2 regions of the Variovorax atrisoli genome follow, and region 2 is predicted to be linked to the other one. Evidence: riboswitches for the same ligand, from Rfam matches in the RefSeq annotation. Region 2 holds a riboswitch; the other holds the start of a gene.
The links. A riboswitch is a leader RNA that binds a small molecule or an ion and turns the genes downstream of it on or off. The one in region 2 is predicted to bind glycine.
Positions count from the first base shown of each region.

Region 1: it holds a riboswitch for glycine, as region 2 does, so the genes downstream of both, FHY06_RS10800 (D-amino acid dehydrogenase) here and gcvT (glycine cleavage system aminomethyltransferase GcvT) in region 2, are expected to answer to the same signal.

Region 1 is NZ_JACIBG010000002.1:848,647-859,159, reverse strand. It holds gene FHY06_RS10810 (FIST signal transduction protein) at 1-1,259, shown strand, start outside; gene FHY06_RS10805 (RtcB family protein) at 1,469-2,875, shown strand; gene FHY06_RS10800 (D-amino acid dehydrogenase) at 2,895-4,202, opposite strand; glycine riboswitch at 4,294-4,399, opposite strand; glycine riboswitch at 4,403-4,501, opposite strand; gene rfbB (dTDP-glucose 4,6-dehydratase) at 4,618-5,688, shown strand; gene rfbD (dTDP-4-dehydrorhamnose reductase) at 5,685-6,575, shown strand; gene rfbA (glucose-1-phosphate thymidylyltransferase RfbA) at 6,596-7,492, shown strand; gene rfbC (dTDP-4-dehydrorhamnose 3,5-epimerase) at 7,489-8,037, shown strand; gene FHY06_RS10775 (UDP-glucuronic acid decarboxylase family protein) at 8,186-9,112, shown strand; gene FHY06_RS10770 (glycosyltransferase) at 9,109-10,074, shown strand; gene FHY06_RS10765 (GtrA family protein) at 10,071-10,457, shown strand; gene FHY06_RS10760 (hypothetical protein) at 10,454-10,513, shown strand, end outside.
Region 2 is NZ_JACIBG010000001.1:1,402,476-1,412,988, reverse strand. It holds gene gcvP (aminomethyl-transferring glycine dehydrogenase) at 1-1,825, opposite strand, end outside; gene gcvH (glycine cleavage system protein GcvH) at 1,994-2,365, opposite strand; gene gcvT (glycine cleavage system aminomethyltransferase GcvT) at 2,418-3,590, opposite strand; glycine riboswitch at 3,636-3,745, opposite strand; glycine riboswitch at 3,766-3,846, opposite strand; gene FHY06_RS06685 (YkvA family protein) at 3,901-4,311, opposite strand; gene FHY06_RS06680 (hypothetical protein) at 4,345-4,893, opposite strand; gene FHY06_RS06675 (L,D-transpeptidase Cds6 family protein) at 4,996-5,490, opposite strand; gene FHY06_RS06670 (MFS transporter) at 5,572-6,762, opposite strand; gene FHY06_RS06665 (AraC family transcriptional regulator) at 6,860-7,639, shown strand; gene FHY06_RS06660 (TRAP transporter large permease) at 7,640-8,917, opposite strand; gene FHY06_RS06655 (TRAP transporter small permease) at 9,003-9,497, opposite strand; gene FHY06_RS06650 (TRAP transporter substrate-binding protein) at 9,494-10,462, opposite strand; gene denD (D-erythronate dehydrogenase) at 10,513-10,513, opposite strand, start outside.

The DNA.
Region 1 (10,513 bases), on a different contig from region 2:
ATGCCACCCATCCGCAATGGCGAATGGCCGCGGGCCTCGTGCTCGCGCAGCTGCGGGCGCAGATGGCGCTGCCCGACTACGCCTCCGCGCCCACGCTGGGGCTCCTCTACATCACCGACCACTACGCCGGCGACGCGCAGGACATCCTCGACCACCTGAGCGCCGAGCTGCCCGAGGTGACCGACTGGTCGGGCACCGTCGGCGTCGGCGTGTCGGCCAACAACGCCGAGTACTTCGACGAACCCGGCATGACCCTGATGCTGTGCGCGCTGCCGAGCGACCAGTACCGCGTGTTTTCCGGCGTCGCGCCCCTGGGCAATTCGGAAATGAGCGGTTTCGAGGCGCACACGGCGCTGGTGCACGCCGACCCCGCCACGCCCGACCTCGCCGAACTGATCGGCGAGATGGCCGGGCGCACCGATACCGGCTACCTGTTCGGCGGACTTTCGTCGGGACGCGGCGGCGCGCTGCAGTTCGCCGTCGGCGGCAACGGCAACATCCGTGGCCATGGCGCCGCGGGCGGCGTGTTCTCGGGCGGGCTCTCGGGCGTGGTCTTCGGCGAAGGCGTGCGGCTGGTGTCGCGCGTCACCCAGGGCTGCCAGCCGCTGCGCTCGGGCGCTGTGCGCGAACGCGAGATCACCGAGGCCGACGGCAACCTGCTGCTCAAGCTCGACGGCGAGCCTGCGCTCGACGTGCTGCTGGCCGACCTGCAGGTGTCGCTGGAACGCCCGCAGGAGGCCATCGAAGCGGTGCGCAACACCCTGGTCGGCCTGGCCGACGCCGGCAGCGACGGCATCCGCCGCACCGGCGACCTGGGCGCCGACGTGCTCGTGCGCCACATCATCGGACTCGACCCCACGCGGCGCGGCATCGCCATCGCCGATACCGCGGAAGCCGGCATGCGCCTGACCTTCTGCCGCCGCAACGCCCAGGCCGCGCGCGCCGACCTGATGCGCATCTGCGCGGAAATCCGCGAGGAACTGGAGCCCGAGGAACAGACGCTGGCCACCGCACGCGCCGTGGCGGCTGGCGAGGCCGAAGCCGCGCCGCATCCCGCGCGGCGCATCGCCGGAGCCGTGTACGTGAGCTGCTCCGGCCGCGGCGGCCCGCACTTCGGCGCGCCGGGGGCGGAGCTGCAGATCGTGCGGCACGCGCTCGGCGACGTGCCGCTGGTGGGCTTCTTCGCCGCAGGGGAGATCGCGCGGCACCATCTGTATGGGTATACCGGGGTGTTGACGGTGTTCACCGCGCCCGACTGACCTGGCGCCCGACGCGAAAAAGCGACGGGCGAGTTTTCGGCGGGAGGATCCATCGCTAGAATCCGCCCGCTTTCTTGAATCTCTGCTGCTGCAAGAAAGAGCCAGCCGCGCATCGCCTCCTTCGCGAGCGCGGCCGATCTTTTTCGCCTCTCCACGCAAAGTGCGACGAGGCAGGAAACCGACATGGTTTCCCGAATGGAACAGCAGTCATGAGCGATCCTCGCTTCTCCAGACTCCAGCGTGCCTTCTCGCGCGCCGGCATCGCCGTCGACTACCGTGATGGCGTGTATCACCTGCACCATGAGGCCTCGCAGGCCACGGTGCTCCTGCCGCCCAGTCTTCCACTGGAAGAAAAGGCGGTGAACCAGTTGCTGGCATTCGCCAGCGTGCGCTCGCCCGACGGCGAGAAAGGCGTGTGCAAGGCCTGCGCGACGCCCGATTTCCACCCGGGCTCCGTCGCGCCCGTCGGCAGCGTCGTCGCGACCGACCCCGACTTCGTCATTCCCGCAGCAGTGGGTACCGACATCAACTGTGGCATGCGCCTGCTGACCACCGGGCTCACGCTCGACCAGGTGGCTCCGCACAGGACGCGGCTGGTCGAGAGGCTCACGCGCAGCCTGCTCGACAACGGTCGCGACGTGCCGGTGCACACGACGGCGTTCAGGGCGCTGTTCGACGTGGGCCCCGCGGCCTTCCTGGAGGCGGTGCGCAGCGGCGGGCTATGGTCTTCGTGCGAACGCGACCGGATGCAGGCCGAGCTCGATGCCTGCATCGGCCTCGCGAGCTTCGGCGGCAGTGCCCGGCATGCACCCGAGGCCTACATCGGCGGCCGCCACGAGCTGTTCCGTGACCCCTGCCTCGGCACACCGGGAAGCGGCAACCATTTCGTGGAGCTGCAGGTGGTCGACCATGTCCTGGACCGCCATGAGGCCTACCGTGCGGGCCTGAAGACGGGAGATGTGGTCGTGATGATCCACAGCGGCTCGCGCGACATCGGATTTCATGTGGGTGGGCGATGGATGGATCGCGCCCGCGCCGAGTGGCCCGGCGGCCTGCGCCATCCGAAGAGCGGTCTCTACGGTCTGGCGGGGCCGCTGGCCGACGAATACCTGGAGGCCATGGGCGTGGCGGCACGCTATGCATGGGCCAACCGTGTCGTGCTGGCCGAACTGGTGCGGAAGGATTTCGCTGAACTGCTCGGTGCCTCGTCGTCGAAGCTGGTGGTGGACGTGCCGCACAACGTCGTGCTGCGGGAACGCGGCATGAACATCCACCGCAAGGGAGCGACGCCGGCGAATGCAGGCGACCTGGCGCTTATTCCGGGCTCGATGGGCGACTACTCGTATCTGGCTTCCGGGCTCGGGCATGAGGACTGGCTCTGGTCGTGCAGCCATGGCGCCGGTCGGCGGATGCGTCGGCAGCAGGTGCGCGCGATGCGGCCCGCGACTGCCGACCAACAGGCCAGCTGGCAATGCGTGACCTTGCGCGAGGAGCGCCGGATCGAAGAGGCGCCGCAGGCCTACAAGCCTATCGGCGAGGTGATCGACGCGCAGGAACGCGCCGGGCTGATCCGCTGCGCGGTGCGGCTCAGGCCCTGGATCACCTTCAAGGCGTGATCCATGGCCTGCCGGCTCGTCAGCCCAGAGCGGGCTGAGGAACGCGGGGACTGGGCGCCGGCATCCCCGTGAACGCGAAATCCACCTCCGGCGCCAGCCCGCTCACGATCCGCGCGATCGACTTGCCCGAGCCGCAGGCGTGCGTCCACCCCAGGGTGCCGTGGCCGGTGTTGAGGAACAGGTTCGGCAGCTTCGTCTTGCCGATCAGCGGGACGTTGCTCGGCGTGGCCGGGCGCAGGCCCGTCCAGAACTGGGCCTGGGTGGTGTCGCCGGCGCCGGGGAAGAGCTCCTCGACGCGGCGCACGATGGCTTCGCAGCGCACGCGGTTCAGGTCGCGGTCGTAGCCGTTGAGCTCGGCCGTGCCGGCGATGCGCAGGCGGTCGCCCGATGCGGAGGTGTAGCGCGAGAACACGAGCTTGAATTCGTCATCGGTCAGCGAGACCTGGTGGGCCTTGAAGGCGTCCTTGACAGGCAGGGTCACCGAATAGCCCTTGGCCGGGTAGATCGGCAGCCGGATGCCCAGCGGCGCTGTGTACAGCGGGCTCAGCGAGCCCATCGCCAGGACGAAGGCGTCGCCGCGGATTCGCTGGAAGCGGCCTTCGCTGTCGGTGGCCTCGACGTGGTCGATGCTGCCGCCGGCCTCGCGCAACGCTGTCACGGTGTGGCTCATCAGGAACCTCACGCCCGCGGCGGCGGCCAGCGCGACGAGTTCGCGCGCGAAGCGGTTGGCGTCGCCGGACTCGTCCTCGGCCGTGTAGGTGGCGCCGGCCAGCTTGGGGCGGATGTGGGCGAGGGCGGGCTCGATCTTCAGGGCCTCGTCGGCCGAGATGACCCGGCGCTCGCATCCCAGGGCACGCATCTGCTCGGCGGGCTCGAGGGCGCCGTCGAACTCCTTCTGCGTCGTGTAGAAGTGGAGGATGCCTTGGGTGCGCTGGTCGTAGTTGAGGCCGGTGTCGCGGCGCAACTGTTGCAACATCGAGCGGCTGTATGTGCCGAGACGAACGATCTGCTCGATGTTGTGGCGGGTGCGCGCCGGCGTGCATTCGCGCAGGAACTGCAGGCCCCAGAGCCACTGGCGCATGTCGGCACGCATGCGGAAGAGCAGCGGGGCGTCTTCCTTGCCCAGCCATTGCAGCACCTTGAGCGGCGCGCTGGGGTTGGCCCAGGGCTCGGCATGGCTGACGGAGATCTGCCCGCCATTGGCGAAGCTGGTTTCGGCGGCCGGGGTGGCCTGCCGATCGATCACGGTCACTTCGTGGCCGAGTTGCTGGAGGTAGTAAGCCGAAGTCACGCCGAGCAGGCCGGCGCCGAGGACGATCACGCGCATTTCAAGTACCTTTGAGGTGCTGCGCTTGAACGGCGGGCATTGATTGCTATCGAATGAATAGCAAGGCAACCAGGCGACCGCAGTCCAAGTTGCCGCTCCCCCTGTCCTCGGTACCTGAGAGATTCACCCGCTGCGCCCGCAGAGGGTTTGCTCCTTCGGTGCGCCACATGGCGTGGCGGCTCTCCAGACGGCGTTTCAGTTGGTGCAGTACAGGCCCTTGCGAGGCCGACCTGAGCGTTTATGGGAGTTTGCGCCTTCGGTAGGGCCACCGGGGTGGCCCGCTCTCCTGCAGTGGGGCGATTGTAGGCGGAGCCTGCACGGGCGCCAACCTCTGAATTCTCGCCCTTGGGCGAATGGGATAATCGCCCGTTGATTTGCCGCAGGGCGATCGTTCCACATCACTGCAGGGGACTTCATGATCCTGGTTACCGGCGGCGCTGGCTTCATTGGCGCCAATTTCGTACTCGACTGGATCGCGAACAGCGACGAGCCCGTCGTCAATCTCGACAAGCTGACCTACGCTGGCAACCTCGAGACCCTCGCATCGCTCAAGGGCAATCCCAGGCACATCTTCGTGCAGGGCGACATCGGCGACAGCGCCCTGGTCGACCGCCTGCTGGCAGAGCACAAGCCCCGCGCCGTGGTGAACTTCGCCGCCGAGTCGCACGTCGACCGCTCGATCCACGGCCCCGAGGACTTCGTGCAGACCAACGTGCTCGGCACCTTCCGACTGCTCGAATCGGTGCGTAGCTTCTGGAGCGCGCTGCCGGCCGACCAGAAATCGGCCTTCCGCTTCCTGCACGTCTCGACCGACGAGGTGTACGGGTCGCTCTCCAAGACCGACCCGGCCTTCACCGAAGAGAACAAGTACGAGCCCAACAGCCCCTACTCGGCTAGCAAGGCCGCCAGCGACCACCTCGTGCGCGCCTGGCACCACACCTACGGCCTGCCGGTGCTGACCACCAACTGCTCGAACAACTACGGCCCGTTCCACTTTCCCGAGAAGCTGATCCCGCTGATGATCGTCAACGCGCTGGCCGGCAAGAACCTGCCCGTGTATGGCGACGGCATGCAGGTGCGCGACTGGCTCTACGTGAAGGACCACTGCAGCGCCATCCGCCGCGTGCTCGAGGCCGGCAAGCTCGGCGAGACCTACAACGTGGGCGGCTGGAACGAGAAGCCGAACATCGAGATCGTCAACACCGTGTGCGCCCTGCTCGACGAACTGCGCCCCCGCGCCGACGGCAAGCCGTACAAGGAACAGATCACCTACGTCACCGACCGCCCCGGCCACGACCGCCGCTACGCCATCGACGCGCGCAAGCTCGAGCGCGAACTCGGCTGGAAGCCCGCCGAAACCTTCGACACCGGCATCCGCAAGACCGTCGAGTGGTACCTCGCGAACAGCGAATGGGTGCGCAACGTGCAAAGCGGCGCGTACCGCGAGTGGGTCGAGAAGCAGTACGACGCGAAGGCCGCGGCATGAAGCTGCTGCTGCTGGGCAAGGGCGGACAGGTCGGCTGGGAACTGCAGCGCAGCCTGGCGCCGCTGGGTGAACTGGTCGCGCTCGACTTCGACAGCACCGATTTCCACGCGGACTTCAGCCGGCCCGAGGAACTCGCCGACACGGTGCTCAAGGTGCGCCCCGACGTGATCGTCAATGCAGCGGCGCACACCGCCGTCGACAAGGCCGAGAGCGAACCCGAGTTCGCGCGCAAGCTCAACGCCACGTCGCCCGGCGTCGTGGCCGAAGCGGCGCAGAAGATCGGCGCGCTGATGGTCCATTATTCGACCGACTACGTCTTCGACGGCAGCGGCACCACGCCGTGGAAGGAAGGCGATGCGACCGGCCCGCTCAGCGTCTACGGCAGCACCAAGCTCGAGGGCGAGCAACTGGTGGCCCGGCACTGCGCCAGGCACCTGATCTTCCGCACCAGCTGGGTGTATGCCGCGCGCGGCGGCAACTTCGCCAAGACCATGCTGCGGCTGGCCAAGGAGCGCGACAAGCTGACCGTCATCGACGACCAGTTCGGTGCCCCCACAGGCGCGGAACTGCTTGCCGACGTGACGGCGCACGCCATCAGGGCGACGCTGCAGGATCCCTCCAAGGTCGGCCTCTATCACGCGATCGCCGGCGGCGAGACGACGTGGTACGGCTACGCGCGCTTCGTGCTCGAAATGGCGCAGCAGGCAGGCGTCGAACTCAAGGCCGGGCCCGACGCCGTCGAGGCCGTGCCGACCAGCGCCTTCCCGACCCCGGCGAAGCGCCCGCACAACTCGCGCCTCGACACCAGCAAGCTGCAGACCACCTTCGGCCTGCGCCTGCCGCCATGGCAGGAAGGCGTTGCGCGCATGCTGCGCGAGATCCTTTGAATCCCACGAGAAGAAAGAGCATGACCAAGACGACGCAACGCAAGGGCATCATCCTGGCCGGCGGTTCGGGCACGCGCCTGCATCCCGCGACCCTGGCGATCAGCAAGCAGCTGCTGCCGGTGTACGACAAACCGATGATCTACTACCCACTCAGCACGCTCATGCTGGGTGGCATGCGCGACATCCTGATCATCAGCACGCCGCAGGACACGCCTCGCTTCCAGCAGTTGCTTGGGGACGGCAGCCAGTGGGGCATCAACCTGCAGTATGCGGTGCAGCCCAGTCCGGATGGTCTCGCGCAGGCCTTCATCATCGGCGACAAGTTCGTCGGCAATTCGCCGAGCGCGCTGGTGCTGGGCGACAACATCTATTACGGGCACGACTTCGTGAACCTGCTGGCCGATGCGGACGCGAAGACTTCCGGGGCCACCGTGTTCGCATATCACGTGCACGACCCCGAGCGCTATGGTGTGGTCGCGTTCGACGGCAAGGGCAAGGCCAGCAGCATCGAAGAGAAGCCGCTCAAGCCAAAGAGCAGCTATGCGGTGACCGGCCTCTACTTCTATGACAACCAAGTGGTGGACATCGCGAAGGCGGTGGAGCCGAGCGCGCGTGGCGAGTTGGAGATCACCGCGGTGAATCAGGCGTATCTGGATCTCGATCAGCTGAACGTGCAGATCATGCAACGCGGCTATGCGTGGCTGGACACGGGCACGCACGACAGCCTGCTGGAAGCCGGGCAGTTCATCGCGACACTGGAGCATCGGCAGGGATTGAAGATTGCGTGCCCGGAAGAAATTGCTTGGCGCAATGGGTTCATCGACAACGCTCAGCTCGAGAGGCTCGCCGCGCCGCTGGAGAAGAGTGGCTACGGCAAATACCTGAAGCGTTTGCTGAGCGACGAGGTGCGGTCATGAAGGCAACGCCGACTGCAATTCCTGAAGTGCTCGTGATCGAGCCCAGGGTGTTCGGTGATGCGCGCGGTTTCTTTTTTGAAAGCTTCAACCAGAACGCGTTCGACGAGGCTGTTGGCCAGCACGTCGAATTTGTGCAGGACAACCATTCGCGCTCGACCAAGGGCGTTCTGCGCGGACTCCATTATCAGATCGAGCAGGCTCAGGGCAAGCTCGTGCGCGTGGTCAGCGGCGCTGTCTTCGACGTTGCTGTGGACATCCGCCGATCGTCTAAGACATTCGGTCAATGGGTCGGTGTCGAACTGACTGGTGCCAATCACAAGCAGTTATGGGTGCCTGCAGGTTTCGCACATGGTTTTCTGGTGCTGAGCGAAACTGCCGACTTCCTCTACAAGACCACAGACTACTATGCACAGGCACACGAACGTTGCATCCGTTGGGATGACGCGTCTATCGGCATCGCTTGGCCGGAGATCGGTGCCGTGCCGACGCTCTCGCCAAAAGATGAGATAGGGGCGGAACTCGTCGAGGCGCAAGTGTATTCGTGAAGCCGTTTCCGCCAAATTTCGAAGCTTGTCCGAGTGCTGGCGCTGTGAATGACGCTGCGGGTGTCGTAACGCGCAGACTAAAATTTCGCCTTTAAGTTTTCAATTTCAGATCGGGGGCCTCGTGCGCATTTCAAACAGAAAAAGAGTAATGGTGACCGGAGGCGCCGGCTTTTTAGGGTCCCATCTCTGCGAGCGGTTGCTCAATGACGGGTGCGATGTGCTGTGCGTGGAGAACTTCTACAGCGGTACCCGGGACAACGTCGTCCATCTCATGGGCAACCCGCATTTCGAGCTGATGCGCCACGACGTGACCTTTCCCCTGTATGTCGAGGTTGACGAGATCTACAACTTGGCCTGTCCAGCTTCGCCCATCCACTATCAGCGCGATCCGGTACAGACTACCAAGACCAGCGTTCATGGGGCAATCAACATGCTGGGCTTGGCGAAGCGTACGGGTGCCAAGATCCTTCAAGCTTCGACCAGCGAGGTCTACGGAGATCCTGAAGTACATCCCCAACGCGAGGATTACTGGGGCCATGTGAACCCCATCGGAATCAGGTCCTGCTACGACGAGGGCAAGCGTTGCGCGGAAACCCTGTTCTTTGACTACCACAGGCAGCACCAACTGGAGATCAAGGTCGTCCGGATCTTCAACACCTATGGCCCTCGCATGCATCCGAACGACGGGCGAGTAGTCAGCAACTTTATCGTGCAAGCACTGCGCGGCGAAGACATCACTATCTATGGTGATGGATCCCAGACGCGCAGTTTTTGCTATGTCGACGACTTGATCGAAGGGTTCGTTCGCATGATGGGTACTTCGAGCGAGATCACTGGCCCCTTCAATATCGGCAACCCGATCGAGTTCACCATCAGGGAGCTTGCGGAAGCGGTGCTCCAGACGGTCGGTGGAAAGTCCAAGCTCATCTTCAAACCTCTTCCGCAAGACGATCCGAAGCAGCGTCAGCCTGATATCGGCTTGGCGCGCGAGAAATTGAACTGGGAACCGAAGGTGAAGCTCCAGGAAGGCCTTGATCGGACCGTCGCGTACTTCCGGGGATTTTTGGCTCTATGAGCATCGGCGAGCGCACCCTCATCATCGTCACTCCTGTCTACGAAGACACTGAGGCCAGCAACCGGCTGTTTTCCGAACTCGCAATGCAATTTGGGAGCGACGTCTTCGTTGTCGCCGTGGATGATGGCTCCGTAAAGCAGCCGATGCAGATCGGCAATCTTGAACGGGCCCCCGTCGATGGCGTGATCTTGAAGCTGCGCCGAAACGTGGGGCACCAGCGCGCCATCGCGATCGGCTTGGGCTACGTTGCCGAGCACGTCCAGCAGGGTCAACGCGTGGTTGTAATGGATTCGGACGGAGAGGATTTGCCCTCAACGATTCCTGAGTTGCTGAAGAGCCTCGAGTCGGAAGACGTGGACGTAGTAGTGGCGCATCGCAAAAGCCGCGTCGAGACGTTGCGATTTAAGGCCTTCTATGCCATCTACAAGCGTTTCTTCAGCCTGATGACCGGCCGTGCCATCAGCTTCGGAAACTTCATGGCTCTCAAGCCACACGCAGTCAAGCGACTAGTGGTAATGCAGGAGTTGTCGATCCACGTGGCAGGCGCGGTTCTCGCGTCGAAGCTGCGAACAGGGCGATGCTCGCTGAACCGGGGTCCCCGCTACGCGGGGCAGTCGAAAATGAACTTCGTTGGACTGGTGCTGCACGGCTTCAAAGGCCTGATGGTATTTGCCGAAGATGTGCTGGTGCGTGTCGGCATCCTGTGCGCGATGATCGCTAGCTTGTCCGTAGCTGCCGCCTTTGTTGCAGTCGTTCTCAAACTATTGGGTTTTTCGACGCCTGGCTGGTTCTCTGTCGCCCTTGGCATTCTGGTGCTTGTTTTTCTTCAGACCGGCACATTGACGTTGATGACGCTGATGCTCACCGGAGTGGTACGTGGAGGGACAGTTACGACGTTCATCGCATATCACGACTTCGTCGAGGAGGCGATCGAGACATCCCAGCCTCAGCTGGCCACATGAAGCGCGAAGTGCTCCAAGTTGTTCGCTATGGAATCAATGGTCTTGCAGCAACGGCTGTTCATTATGGCGTCCTGACCTTCAACCTGAAGGTTCTACATTTTTCCTCCGCGGGCGCGGCCAATATGGTTGCGGCTTTGTTCGGCATCGCCACGTCCTTCCTAGGAAGCCGCTATTTTGTTTTTTCTCGCACCGGTCATTCGGTTGTCTACGAAGCCTTGAAGTTCAGCGGTTTGTACGGCGTGATCGCACTTCTCCACGGTGCGGTTCTTTTCGTATGGTCCGATATCTACTCCGGTGATTTTCGGATTGGATTTCTTCTAGCTACCGCCCTTCAGATTACGTTGAGCTTCTGGGGAAATAAGTATTTGGTGTTTAAGAAATGAAGTTGACTCGTGCGCTTATTGCATCGATGGTTTTTACGGTAGTCCTGCTTGGGATC
Region 2 (10,513 bases):
ACGGAATCAGGCAGATGTTGCGGTGGCCCTGGCCCTGGGCCTCATGGAAGGACTTGATGGCCAGCAGGCCCGCGTACTCGCCCTGCGAGCCCGCGTTGGGCTGCAGGCTGATGCCCGCGTAGCCCGTGGCCTCGCACAGCCAGGCGCGCAGCTGGGCGTCGAGCTGGGCATAGCCCTGCAGCTGGTCGGGCGGTGCGAAGGGGTGGATGTTGGCGAACTCGGGCCAGGTGATGGGGATCATCTCGCTGGTCGCGTTGAGCTTCATGGTGCAGCTGCCCAGCGGGATCATGCTGCGGTCGAGCGCGAGGTCCTTGTCCGACAGGCTGCGGATGTAGCGCAGCATCGCCGTCTCGCTCTTGTGGGTGTTGAACACCGGGTGCGTGAGGAATGCGCTGGTGCGGCGCAGGTCTTCGGGGATCAGCGGCGTGGTGTTGCCGGCGAGTTCGTCGAAGCGCGGCGCCTGCGTGCCGGCGGGCGCGAACAGGGCCCACAGCATTTCGACGTCGGCGCGCGTGCTGGTCTCGTCCAGCGAGATGCCCAGGTGCTGCTGCAGGCGTTGGCGCAGGTTGACGCCTGCTGCCTGCGCGCGCTCGATGATCGCCTGCGTGTCTTCGCCGGTGCGGATGGTCAGCGAGTCGAACGCGGTGGCATTCACCGGCTCGCGGCCCATCTGCGCGAGGCCCTTGGCCAGCACGGCGGTGAGCGCAGCCACGCGCTGCGCGATGCGTGTGAGGCCGTCGGGCCCGTGGTACACGGCGTACATGCTGGCCACCACGGCCGGCAGCACCTGCGCGGTACAGATGTTGGAGGTGGCCTTCTCGCGGCGGATGTGCTGCTCGCGCGTCTGCAGCGCGAGGCGGTAGGCCGGCTGGCCGTGCGTGTCGACGCTCACGCCCACCAGGCGGCCCGGCAGCGAGCGCTTGAACTCGTCGCGGCAGGCCAGGTAGGCGGCGTGCGGGCCGCCGTTGCACAGCGGCATGCCGAAGCGTTGCGTGGTGCCGCAGACGATGTCGGCACCCCATTCGCCCGGAGGCGCGAGCAGCGTCAGCGCCAGCAGGTCGGCCGCGACGATGAAGGCCGCGTCGCACTGGTGCGCATGGCCCGCGAGCGGACGCAGGTCGTGCACGTGGCCGGTAGTGGCAGGGTACTGCGCGAGCACGCCGAAGAAGGCACCGCTCACCATCAGGTGCGGCAGCGTTTCCGACACGGTGCTCACCTTGACCTCGATGCCCAGCGGCGCGGCACGGGTCTTGATGACCTCGATGGTCTGCGGATGGCAGTCGCCCGAGACCAGGAACACGTTGCTCTTGCTTTTCACGCTGCGCTTGGCGAGCGTCATGGCCTCGGCGGCGGCGGTGGCCTCGTCGAGCATCGAGGCGTTGGCGATGGCCATGCCCGTGAGGTCGCACACCATCGTCTGGAAGTTGAGCAGGGCTTCCATGCGGCCCTGCGAGATCTCGGCCTGGTAGGGCGTGTAGGCGGTGTACCAGGCGGGGTTCTCGAGGATGTTGCGCAGGATCACGCCCGGCGTGTGGTTGCCGTAGTAGCCCTGGCCGATGAAGTTGCGCAGCACCTTGTTCTTCGACGCCATCGCCTTCAGCTCGGCCAGCGCGTCGGCTTCGGTCACCGGCGCGGGCAGGCGCATCGGCCTGGCACGGCGGATGGCGGCGGGCACAATGCCGTCGATCAGCTCCGCGCGCGTTTCCGACCCGATCGCCGGCAGCATGCGTGCCTCGTCCGCCGCATCGATGCCGATGTGGCGGGCAATGAATTCTTCGGCGTTCTCGAGTTCTTGCAGGGTGGGGAGGGCAGCGGGCTTCGACATGGCAGGGCTGGTGATAAGAGCTTGGGGCGGGGGAGCGGGGTCAGAACGCGGAAGTCGCGAAGGTTTTGCAGAGGTCGCGGAAGGAGAACCAGGAGTTGATTCGGTTTCTTCTGCGACTTCTGCCTGGTTCTTGTATTCCTTCTGCGTCCGGCTGTCCGATTTCTGGGATCAGGACTCGGCAGCGAACTTGTCGTACGAGGCCGCGTCCAGAAGCGCGTCGAGCTGCGAGGGGTCGCTCAGCTTGACCTTGAAGAACCAGCCGGCGGCCAGCGGGTCGCTGTTGGCGAGAGAGGGGTCGGCGCGCAGCGCTTCGTTCACTTCGGTGATCTCGCCCGAGACGGGCATGAACACGTCGGCGGCGGCCTTCACCGATTCGACGACACCGGCGACTTCGCCCTGGGCGAAGGTCTTGCCGATCTCGGGTAGGTCGACGAACACCACGTCGCCCAGCGCGTCCTGCGCATGCACGGTGATGCCGACGGTGGCCGCGTCGCCTTCGGCCGACACCCATTCGTGGTCCTTGGTGTACTTGATGCTCATGGTGGAAAAACTCCTCGTGGAAAAAATGTTTCGGGGTGCAGAGCCTAGCCGTTCAGCCGCGGTAGTAGCGGGTGGGCACGAAGGGCATGGTCGACACTTCCATCGGCACCGGCTTGCCGCGCACGATGGCCTGCACGCGCGTGCCGGGTTCGGCGAACGCGGTGGCCACGTAGCCCATGGCGATGCAGCGGTCGGCCGTGGGGCCGAGCAGGCCGCTGGTGACGAGGCCGATGTCCTGGCCTTCGAAAGACTGCAGCACCGTGCCGTCGCGCACCGGAATGCGCTCCAGCGCCACGAGGCCCACGCGCTTGCGCTTCAGCGTGTCGTGGCCGGTGCGGCCGGCCGCGCCGGCAGTGGCCGTGGCGAGCTGCGCAAGCACCCTGGCCGCGCCCGGAAAACCGCCTTCGCGCGCACCGCCCGCCCGGCGCACCTTCTGCATCGCCCAGTTGAGCGAGGCCTCGACGGGCGTGGTGGTGGTGTCGATGTCGTTGCCGTAGAGGCACAGGCCCGCTTCGAGCCGCAGCGAATTGCGCGCGCCCAGGCCGATGGGCTTGACCTCGGGCTGGGCCAGCAGCAGGCGGGCGAGGCGTTCGGCGTCGGATGCGGCCACCGAGATCTCGAAGCCGTCTTCGCCGGTGTAGCCGCTGCGGGTGACGAAGGCCGCAATGCCGCCGATCTGCACAGCGCCGCCCGTCATGAACACGAAGCGCTCGACGCCGGGCGACAACCGCGCCAGCGTGGCCGCGGCCTGCGGGCCCTGCAGCGCGAGCAGGGCATGGTCGGGCAGGGGGCGCACCTCGCAGCGCGAGCCGATCTTCTGCTGGATGTGGGCGATGTCGGCCACCTTGCAGGCGCCGTTGACGATCACGAAGATCGAGCCGTTGCCCTCGTTGAAGAACATCAGGTCGTCGAGGATGCCGCCCTCGTCGTTCAGCAGCAGGCCGTAGCGCTGCTTGCCGGCGGGCAGGTCGATCGCGTCGACGGGCATCAGGGTCTCGAACGCGGCCGCGGCGTCGGCGCCGACCAGGCGCAGCTGGCCCATGTGTGAGATGTCGAACAGACCGGCCGCGTCGCGCGTGTGCTTGTGCTCGGCCATCAGGCCGGCGGGGTACTGGACCGGCATCGAATAGCCGGCGAAGGGCACCATGCGTGCGCCCAGCTCCAGGTGGAGGTCGTACAGCGGCGTCTTGAGAAGTTCGGTAGCGGATGCGGGGGAAGCGGCCACGGGGCACTCCAAAGGGGCAGTCGAAATCCATGACGCAAGCCATGGGCCACCCCTGCTGTCCGCTTTACCTGAGAGATTCGCCCCACGATCGGGGTTTGCTCCTTCGGTGGGCCGCTGCCTGTGTTTGGCGGCGGCCTCTCTCCAGCAAGGAAACACCGGTTTTCACCGGCGCCTCGTCAGTCCTTTTGCCTGAGCGTTCGGGGGAAACTTCCCCCTGCGCCTTCGGCGGCCCCGGCATGCGGGGCTCTCTCCTGACCCCGGGGAGTGTAGTGGATCGCGCGGCACGGCCGGCGATCCGGGCTTTTTGCGATCAGCGCGCCCACAGGTACCAGGCCCCGGCGGCGACCGCGATCCACACCGCCACGACCAGCGCGGCGCCCCAGCGGCTGGTCGGCCTGGCGCCGGCACGCTGGATCCAGGCATCGGCCTGCAAACGGCATTCGGCGAGGACGGACGCCGGAATCAGCCTGATCGTGAGCCAGATCAGCCCCGGCAGCAGCAGCACGTCGTCGACGTAGCCCAGCACCGGCACGAAGTCGGGGATCAGGTCGATCGGGCTCAGGGCATAGGCCACCACGAACACGCCCAGCGCCTTGGCATACCAGGGCGTGGCGGCGTGCCGGCAGGCGAACCAGAGCGTGACGCCGTCGCGCTTGAGGCGCCTGGCCCAGTTGAGAAGGCGCTCGGACAGCGCGGGTGTGGGACGCGAGGAAAGATTCACCCGGCGATGGTGTCACAGGCCCGGCCGGGGTCTTCAGTGAATCACTTCGGCCGGCGGCAGCAGCCGGTCGATGCGCTCGCGCAGCGATTCGGCGCGCTCCACGCCGGCGGTCTTCTCGATCTCGGTGAGCATCAGCGCGGCTATGGTCAGCATCGCCTCGCGGTCGCGCGCCTCGCGCAGGGCGTCGCGCATCTGCAGTGCGAACTTAGGGTCGCGGCGCACGAACATGCGCTCGCAGATGTCGAACAGGAACATGCGCGTGGTCGCCAGCGAGCGCTTGCCGTCGAAGGTGTCGGCGGCGGTGGCGACCTGGATCGGCTCGACGGCCGGGATGGGCGAGGGCGCGGGCTGTGCGGGAGGCTCGGCCGGTGCGGCTGCAGCCTTGGGGCCCTGCAGGTAGCCCTTGTCGATCAGCGCCTGGATCGTCCGCTCGGCTTCATCGCGATTGGGGAAGAGGGGACTGAAGTCGGTCAGGGAGCGCCGGCCGTCGGCCATCAGCAGCAGGGCGCGTTCGCGCTGGGTGAGCGTGCGCTGTCCGCCCTGGAGTTCGTTGCGCGCCTTGTCGGTCTTGGTGGGAAACATGGCAGCCACAGCCTTGGGGAAACGAAGGCTGCAGCATGGTTGCAAGCGGTGACACCTTCGTGAACCGTTTGGCTTACAGGGCCATTGGTCCGGGCGCCTGCATCATCCGCCCGCGCCCTCCTTGCGGATGAGCCAGCGGCCCCCGACGCGCTGAAGCTCCAGCGTCTTGCGGCTCTTCTCGCGCAGCTTGTCGGCGCTGTAGGTCTGCTGGAAGCTGGCGGTGGCCGCCTGTCCCTTGAGGCTGATGACGAGGCTGTCGATCTCCACGCTGATGGCGGCCTTCTCCTCGATGCGGGCGCGGCGGTCGGCCTCCCATGCCTTGCGGTCCTGGCCGCGCGGCGGGGTGAAGTCGGGCGCGTAGGCGGCAAGGTAGCGAGTCACGTCGCGTGCGGACCATGCCGCGGCCCAGGCGCGCACTGCAGACTCGACTTCACGGATGCCTGCTGCGGGATCGGCCGGCGCGGCGGCGGCTGCCGGCGTCGTCGGCGCTATTGGCGCTACCGGCGCTCCTGGCGCTACCGCCGTCGTCGGCCCGGCGCCGAAGGCAGCCGGAGCCAGCAGCGTGCTCCCCAATACGCAGCTCAGGAATCGATTCATGGCGCAGTGTCCCTCCTCGTCGTTTCGCCGGCCCTTCGGCCCTGCGCCCGATTCTGGCAGCGAACATGCGCCGGGCCGCTTTCAGGCGGCGGCTCCCTCGGCGTCGACAGGCATCGTCTGCATGGTGCGATTGCGCAGCCGCAGCGCGAGCACCGCCGCCACGCACAGCAGGCAGAGCACGGCGGTCAGCGTCACGCCGAGGCCGCGCGCGTCCGACAGCATGCCGAAGAGCGGCGAGACCAGCCCGCCCACCGACAGCGCCAGCCCCAGCGCGATGCCGCTGGCGGTGGCCGGGTTGCGCGGAAGGTAGTCCTGCGCGAGCGTCACCTGCGCCGCGAAGGGCAGGAACATGCACAGGCCGAAGAGCCCGGTGCAGGCCAGCGCCCAGCCGGCGCTCGGTGCGAGCACGATGCCCGCGAGCGAGGGCAGCGCGAAGAGGTAGCCCGCGCGGATCGTGCCCATGCGCCCGATGCGGTCGCCGAGCCACCCACCGAGCAGCGTGCCGACCGCGCCCGCCGCAGTGAACGCGGTGAGCGCCGCCGCGCCCTGGAAGGCCGAGCCGTGCAGGTCGCGCGTGATGCGCAGCGACAGCATCGACATCACCGTGACGTATGGGATCGACCAGCCCACGATGGTCGCCACCAGCAGCCCGAAGGCGCGCCAGTCGTTGTGCGGCCTCATCAGATGGTCGCCGGCCTTGCGCGCCGCGGCGGCGGCGCTGCCCGAGGCCGCTCCGCGCCGCGTGTTCACGACGAACCACACCAGGCCCATCGCCAGCGCGGGCACGCCCAGCAGGTAGCTGCGCGACAGGCTGCCGCCGCCCACGGCCGTGGCCGCCAGCACCGGCGCGAACGAGGCGCCGATGGTGCCGCCCACGGAGAACACGCTCATCGCCTTCTGCGAGCCGCCGCCGGCCGCGCGTGCAGCCACCGTGGCCGGCGGGTGGTAGGCCGCGATGCCCAGGCCGCACAGCGCCATCGCGATCCAGGTCAGCAGGTAGCTCTGGCTCAGCCCAGCCAGCACCACGCCCAGCGCGGCCACCAGGAAGCCCGTGGGCACCAGCCAGCTGCGCGGGTGGCGGTCGGCGTACAGGCCGAACAGCGGCTGCACCACGCTCGACAGGCCCGTGGCCGCCAGCATCAGCCCGCTGACCGCGGTGTAGCTGTAGCCGCGCTCCAGCACCATGAACGGCAGCAGGGCGGGCACGAGGCCCTGGTAGAGGTCGTTGACGGCATGGGTGCCGGTGAGCAGCCCGAGTCGGCGCTTGTTCATGACGGATGCTTCTTTCGTTTGCGGTAGGAGTGAAAAAAGCATCGTAGGAAGCCGTGAGAAGATATTCCTGCTACGAATTGGCAAGCATCGTCGAGAAATGGACAAAGCGATCGACCTCCGCCCCGAGCAAGGCGAATCCACCCCGCGCGCGGTCGCGGTGCTGGCGACCGACCCTGCCGGCGACGCCTTCATTCCGCCGCACACGCACCGGCGCGGCCAGCTCATCCACGCGATCTCGGGCGTGATGCTGGTGAGCGCCGCCGCCGGCAGCTGGGTGGTGCCGACCGGCCGCGGAGTGTGGGTGCCCGGCGGCATGGAGCACCGCATCCGCATGGCCGGCGAGGTTCGCATGCGCACGGTGTTCGTCGAGCCGGGCACGCGCGCCGACCTGGGCAGCGAGTGCCGCGTGATCCACGTCGGCGCGCTGCTGCGGGAGCTGATCGTCACGGCCGTGTCGCTGCCGCTGGACTACGCGCCGGGCAGCCGCGACGAGCGCGTGATGGAGCTGATCCTCGACGAGATCGAGGCCGCGCCGGCGCTCTCGCTGCACGTGCCGATGCCGCGCCATGCCCGGCTGGCCGCGTTGTGCGAGGAACTGGTGCGCGATCCTTCGCTGCCCGCGACGCTGGACGAGTGGGCCTCGCGCCTGCACATGAACACCCGCACGCTCGCGCGCCTGTTCCAGCGCGAGACGGGAATGAACTTCGGTGCGTGGTGCCGGCAGGCGAGGCTGCTGCTGAGCCTGCCCCGGCTGGCAGCGGGCGCGTCGATCCTGGAGGTGGCGCTGGCCCACGGCTACGAGAGCCCGAGCGCCTTCACCGCCATGTTCCGGCGCACGCTGGGCGTGCCGCCGAGCGTGTACCTGCGCCGCGACTGACTATCTCGCGTAGACCAGATCCCGCAGCGCCAGCGAGATCCACGGCACGTAGGTGATCACCATCAGGCAAGCGAGGATCACCAGCACGAACGGCACGAGATGCCTCACGATGCGGTCGAGCGAGATGCGCGCCACCGTGCAGGCCGCGAACAGGTTCACGCCGAAGGGCGGGGTGATCATGCCGAGCGCGAGGTTCACCACCATGATCAGGCCGAAGTGCACCGGGTCGATGCCGAAGTGCACCGCCACCGGCGCCAGGATCGGCGCGAGCACGATGATCGCCGCGCTGGTCTCGATGAACATGCCGATCACGAAGAGCGCCGCGTTCACGCCCAGCAGGAACATCGCCGGCGACTTCAGCACCTCCTGCAGCCAGTGGCCGATCGCATCGGGCACGCCGGCACGGGTGATCAGGAACGCGAACAGGCCCGCGTTGGCGATGATGAACATGATCACCGCCGACGACACCACCGACTTGCGCAGGATCGCGTAGAGGTCGCCCAGCCTGATCTCGCGGTAGATCAGCATGCCCACCACCAGTGCGTAGAACACCGCCACCGCAGAGGCTTCGGTCGGCGTGAAGATACCGCCGTAGATGCCGCCGAGGATGATCACCGGCATCAGCAGCGCCCAGCCGGCCTGCCACAGCGCGCGCCCGAAAGGCATGCGGCCTTCGCCGTCGTTCTTGCCCCAGCCCTTCCACTTGCAGTAGACCCATACGAACAGCATCAGCGCGAGGCTGATCAGGATGCCGGGTCCGAAGCCCGCGATGAACAGCTCGCCGATGGACACCTCGGCGCTCACGCCGTACAGGATCATCGGGATCGACGGCGGGATGATCACGCCCAGCTCCGCGCTGGTGGCCTGGAGCGCCGCAGCGTACGAGGTCGGATAGCCGTGCTTGATGAGCGCAGGGATCAGGATGGCGCCGATCGCGAAGGTGGTTGCCACCGACGACCCCGACACCGCGGCGAAGATCATGCAGGTGAGCACGCAGGTCATCGGCAGGCCGCCCTGCACGCCGCCCACGATGCTCTTGGCGAACTCCACTAGGCGCCGCGAGATGCCGCCGGTCTCCATCAGGTTGCCGGCCAGGATGAAGAACGGAATGGCCGCCAGCGGAAACTTGTTGATCGAGTTGAACATCTCCTTCACGGAGATCAGCATGTTGGCGTTGCTCACCTGGATGCCCAGGATCGACGCCAGCCCGATGGACACCGCCACCGAGATCGACAGTGCGAAGCACAGCACCATCGTCGCAACCATCACGGTGCTCATGATCCAGCCCCCACTGTCGGCATTTCGTGTCCTTGCGGCTCCTCAGGGGAGCCGTTCGCCCGCATGGGGCGGCCCGGCGCGGCGCTCATTGCGCGGTCTCCAGCTCGAGCCGCTTCGGGTCGAGGAAATTGCCGACGATGCCGAACAGGCAGAAGAGCGAGCCCACCGGCAGCGCGAGGTACGACCACAGCATCGAGACGCTCTCGAGCCCTGCCATCGACTGCACGCGACCGCGGATGGCGTAGTCCCAGCCCCACCACAGCACCACCAGCATCAGGACCAGCGCGGCGACGCTCACCACCGCATCGAGCATCCGGCGCACGCGCGGCGGACTCCAGCGGTAGAGAACGTCCACGCTCACCATCGCGCCCTGGCGAAACGCGGTCGGGATGCCGAGAAACACCATCCAGATCAGGCTCACGCGGATCAGGATCTCGCTCCACTCGGCCGGCTGCTCCAGCACGAAGCGGGTGATGATCTGGAACAGGCCCAGGCTCGACGCGACGACCAGCATCAGGCAGGCCATCAGCATCGAGGCGCCGGTGGTCCAGCGCTCGATGCTCAGGAACTTGTCTTTCACTTGTAGTCGCGGATCTTGTCGAGGTTGGCCTTGCCGAATTCCTTCTCGAACTGGGCATTGACCGGCGCGAGCGCGGCGACGAACCTGGCCTTGTCGACGTTGTCGATCACGGTCATGCCCTTGGCGCGCAGGTCGGCCACGCCCTTGGCATCGTCCTCGTCCACGCGCGCGCGGTTGGCCTTGGTGCCTTCCTTGGCTGCGTCGAGGAAAGCCTGCTTGTCGGCAGCGCTGAGCTTGTCGAAGCTCGCCTTGTTCATCAGGAAGATGCAGGGCGAGTAGACATGGCCCGTGAGCGACAGGTGCTTCTGTACCTGGTCGAACTTGGCCGAGATGATGACCGGCAGCGGGTTCTCCTGGCCGTCGACCGTACCTTGCTGCAGCGCGGTGAAAACCTCGGGGAACGCCATGGGCGTGGTGATGATGCCGAAGCCCTTGTAGGCGGCGATGTGCACCGGGTTTTCCATCGTGCGCATCTTCAGGCCCTTGAGGTCCTCGGGGCCCTTCACGTCGCGCTTGCTGTTGGTCATGTGGCGGAAGCCGTTCTCGGCCCAGGCCAGTGCCTTGAAGCCCTTGGCGTCGAACTTCGTCAACAGGTCCTGACCGATCGGACCGTCGAGCACCGCGCGCGCATGGGCCTTGTCGCGGAACAGGAAGGGCACGTCGAGGATCTTGGTCTCGGGCACGAAGTTCGGCACCGGGCCGGTCGAGGAGAAGGCGAGTTCCTGCGTGCCCAGTTGCACCGCCTCGATCGACTCGCGCTCGCCGCCGAGCGAGCCGTTGTAGAAGGTCTGGATCTTGTAGCGGCCGCCGGTGCGCTTCTCCACTTCCTTGGCGAAGGTGTCGATCGCAACGCCCTGGTGGGAGTTCTGCGCGGTCGAGATGCTGATCTTCATGGTCGTCTGCGCGAAGGCGACCGAGCTCAGGGCGAGCGAAAGGCAAGCGGCAGCGATGGGGCCGAATTTCATGGTGTCTCCGGGGATTGGGGTCAGGAGCGCGTCAGGCGCGCTTGATCCGAC